Regions from separate parts of the Cronobacter dublinensis subsp. dublinensis LMG 23823 genome, predicted to be linked through region 2. Evidence: predicted binding sites of a transcription regulator. Region 2 holds the regulator's gene; the other holds the start of a gene.
What was found. The regulator Fur, encoded in region 2, represses iron uptake genes when iron is present. The targets are predictions, from matches to a motif close to ATAATAATGAGAACNACTATCAA.
Positions count from the first base shown of each region.

Region 1: the regulator Fur is predicted to act here: its motif matches at 1,317-1,339, upstream of bfd (bacterioferritin-associated ferredoxin).

Region 1 covers NZ_CP012266.1:4,059,642-4,061,821, reverse strand. Annotated here, with positions in the region: gene tuf (elongation factor Tu) at 12-1,196, shown strand; gene bfd (bacterioferritin-associated ferredoxin) at 1,374-1,568, shown strand; gene bfr (bacterioferritin) at 1,634-2,110, shown strand; gene AFK67_RS18840 (prepilin peptidase) at 2,114-2,180, opposite strand, start outside.
Region 2 covers NZ_CP012266.1:1,351,154-1,353,333, reverse strand. Annotated here, with positions in the region: gene fldA (flavodoxin FldA) at 1-493, shown strand, start outside; gene fur (ferric iron uptake transcriptional regulator) at 783-1,235, shown strand; gene AFK67_RS06180 (helix-turn-helix domain-containing protein) at 1,559-2,170, shown strand.

The DNA.
Region 1 (2,180 bases), 1.7 Mb from region 2:
GGAATATAGCCGTGTCTAAAGAAAAATTTGAACGTACAAAACCGCACGTCAACGTCGGTACTATCGGCCACGTTGACCATGGTAAAACTACCCTGACTGCTGCCATCACTACCGTTCTGGCTAAAACCTACGGTGGTTCTGCTCGTGCATTCGATCAGATCGATAACGCGCCGGAAGAAAAAGCTCGTGGTATCACCATCAACACCTCTCACGTTGAATATGACACCCCGACTCGCCACTACGCGCACGTTGACTGCCCGGGCCACGCCGACTACGTGAAAAACATGATCACCGGTGCTGCTCAGATGGACGGCGCTATCCTGGTTGTTGCTGCGACTGACGGCCCGATGCCGCAGACCCGTGAGCACATCCTGCTGGGTCGTCAGGTAGGCGTTCCGTACATCATCGTGTTCCTGAACAAATGCGACATGGTTGATGACGAAGAGCTGCTGGAACTGGTTGAGATGGAAGTGCGTGAGCTGCTGTCTCAGTATGACTTCCCGGGCGACGACACCCCGATCGTTCGCGGTTCCGCGCTGAAAGCGCTGGAAGGCGAAGCTGAGTGGGAAGAGAAAATCATCGAGCTGGCTGGTCACCTGGATTCTTACATCCCGGAACCGGAGCGTGCGATTGACAAGCCGTTCCTGCTGCCGATCGAAGACGTATTCTCCATCTCTGGTCGTGGTACCGTTGTTACCGGTCGTGTAGAGCGCGGTATCATCAAGGTTGGTGAAGAAGTTGAAATCGTTGGTATCAAAGACACCGCGAAATCCACCTGTACCGGCGTTGAAATGTTCCGCAAACTGCTGGACGAAGGCCGTGCGGGCGAGAACGTAGGTGTTCTGCTGCGTGGTATCAAACGTGAAGAAATCGAACGTGGTCAGGTACTGGCTAAGCCGGGCTCCATCAAGCCGCACACCAAGTTCGAATCTGAAGTGTACATTCTGTCCAAAGATGAAGGCGGTCGTCACACTCCGTTCTTCAAAGGCTACCGTCCGCAGTTCTACTTCCGTACGACTGACGTAACCGGTACCATCGAACTGCCGGAAGGCGTAGAGATGGTAATGCCGGGCGACAACATCAAAATGGTTGTCACCCTGATCCACCCGATCGCGATGGACGACGGTCTGCGTTTCGCAATCCGCGAAGGCGGCCGTACCGTTGGCGCGGGCGTGGTTGCTAAAGTTCTGGGCTAATTTTTCCAGAATTGAAAAGGGCGCTTCGGCGCCCTTTTTGTTTTATAAGGAAAAATTTTCTGAAAGGGATTGAGCCTCTCATTCGCCCCGGAACACAGAGTTAATGTCTGCTTTTACTTCGTTGTAATCATAACCATTCTCATTTACAATCTGTGCATAAACTGAACGGGAGTTATCATGTACGTTTGTTTGTGTAATGGCATCAGCGATAAAAAAATACGGCAGGCGGTACGTCAGCACCATCCCCAGTCCTTCCAGCAGCTTCGCAAATTTATGCCGATCGGCAACCAGTGTGGTAAATGCGTGCGTGCCGCCCGCGAGATCATGCAGGACGAACTGATGCAGATCCCTGAATATCAGGAAATTGCCTGACCGCAGATTTTGACTTCCTCGCCAGCCCATCTACGCTTCATGTAGTGGAAGCGGAGGGAAGCAAAATGAAAGGTGATATCAAGATAATAAATTATCTCAATAAATTATTGGGAAACGAGCTTGTCGCAATCAATCAGTACTTTCTCCATGCGAGAATGTTCAAAAACTGGGGCCTGATGCGCCTCAACGATGTTGAATATCATGAGTCCATTGATGAGATGAAACACGCCGATATTTATATTGAGCGTATCTTATTTCTTGAAGGCATTCCTAACCTTCAGGACCTGGGCAAGTTGCATATCGGCGAAGATGTAGAAGAAATGCTGCGTTCAGACCTTACGCTTGAGATGGAAGGCGCTAAAGATCTGCGCGAGGCGATCGCCTATGCTGATTCAATTCATGACTACGTCAGCAGGGATATCATGATTAAAATCCTTGAGGATGAAGAGCACCATATCGACTGGCTGGAAACCGAATTGGATCTTATTAGCAAAATTGGCCTGCAGAACTACATTCAGTCCCAGATTAAAGAACAGAGCTGACATCTATACCTTCAGTATCTGGAAGGTAGAGATACTGCATACCAACCCTGCTGCTGCCAGAAATGGACCA
Region 2 (2,180 bases):
CAACACCGAAAATATCGCAAAAATTATCCAGAAACAGCTCGGGAAAGACGTTGCTGAAGTGCATGACATTGCTAAAAGCAGCAAAGAGGATCTGGAAGCGTTCGATATTCTTCTGCTTGGCATCCCGACCTGGTACTACGGTGAAGCGCAGTGCGACTGGGACGACTTTTTCCCGACGCTGGAAGAAATTGACTTCAACGGTAAGCTGGTTGCGCTGTTCGGCTGCGGCGACCAGGAAGATTACGCGGAATACTTCTGCGACGCGCTGGGCACCATTCGCGATATTATCGAGCCGCGCGGCGCGACTATCGTTGGCCACTGGCCGACCGAAGGTTATCACTTCGAAGCGTCCAAAGGTCTGGCGGATGACGATCACTTCGTCGGCCTCGCGATTGACGAAGATCGCCAGCCGGAGCTCACCGCAGAACGCGTTGAGAAGTGGGTGAAGCAGGTTTCTGAAGAGCTGCACCTGCAGGAAATCATCAACGCCTGATGATAAACGGCGCGGGCGGCCGTCCGCGCCGGTTGATAGATAAAAGCAATGAAAATAATTGCTACAAATTTTTAACTTTCCCTCACTACGCTGTACAATGGCTTCCTTAATTATCAGGCCTTCACGTTAAAAACGCTGGCGGGTCCACGATTTTTAAGCTCTTTTTTGCCGGGTGCTTGCGGTTTTCATTTAGGCATGTCAGTTCTATAATGAGACGCATTCATCTTCGGCGTATCCGATGTATCGCTCCCTTTCGGGACGAGTCGTTAAGCAACAGGACAGATTCCGCATGACTGACAACAATACCGCATTAAAGAAGGCCGGCCTGAAAGTCACGCTTCCTCGATTAAAAATCCTCGAAGTGCTGCAGGAACCGGTCAATCATCATGTCAGTGCGGAAGACCTTTATAAGCGTCTGATTGACATGGGTGAAGAGATTGGCCTTGCCACGGTCTATCGCGTACTGAACCAGTTCGACGATGCCGGCATTGTCACCCGTCACAACTTCGAAGGCGGTAAATCCGTTTTCGAGCTGACGCAACAGCATCATCACGATCACCTGATCTGCCTCGATTGCGGCAAAGTGATCGAATTCAGCGATGAATCTATTGAAGCTCGTCAGCGTGAAATCGCGACGCGTCACGGCATCCGCCTGACTAACCACAGCCTCTATCTGTACGGTCACTGTGCCGATGGCGACTGCCGCGAAAACGAACACGCGCACGAGGTCGGCGAGAAATAACGCTCGTCATACCGCCTGCTCCAAAGCCGACCTGTGTCGGCTTTTTTATTGTCTGAAAACCAGAGACTGAAAATACAGCTGTACTATTTTAGATAAAAAACACTGCGCTGCGTATTTTAATACAGCGTACAATGCTTAATTAAACCATATCTATTTTATTAAATTGAAATTCAGAAAAGATAAATGTCTTTACCGGTCAATCAGTTAGGCAACGAATTATCACGATTGTTCATTTCCTCTTCCCTGCCCCTTATTGCAGCAATAAAAAAGCATCCATTAAGATACAGCAACGACATAATTTTATTTTAAACAAGGTAACCAATATGGTATTACCCTCCAAACCCCTTGCTGAGATTTATCGCATTGCTGATATTTTCAATAGTTACGGTAACTGGTCTCGTGCGGAGAAAAATACGCTGATCCCGCTGCGGGACGGGGAAATCTGTATCATACGCGGCGGTCAGTTCTCGCTGATGCGCCAGAGCGACCGGCTGCTGCTGGAAAAAAGCAGCGCCCCGTCGGTACTGGGCCTGGCCAGAAATTTAGGTAAATCCCAATTCGCAAAATTACAGGCGGATTCAGAATGTCATTATCAGTTAATTCCTTTTGATTATTTCATGCAGGAAATTGAAAAAAATCACTGCCAGTTACATCTCCTGGTTTTGTCCTCATGGATAATTAATATGCTTTGCTATCGCGAAGAGATTATGCTCGGCAGAAACAGCTTTAGTATGATTAAAGCCAATATCGAATGTCTGGCCGCGATGGATGAGTTTATGCGTAACCGGATTAACGTCGCAGATTATATTGTTAAAAAAACCAATCTTTCCCGCAGTATGGTAATGAAAACCCTTTCTCAGTTGCGCAGCGCGAAACATATTGAAATCAGTAAAGGTAAGCTGCTAGCCGTGCATTCCCTGCCTGACGCGCCGTAATACGCCGCCC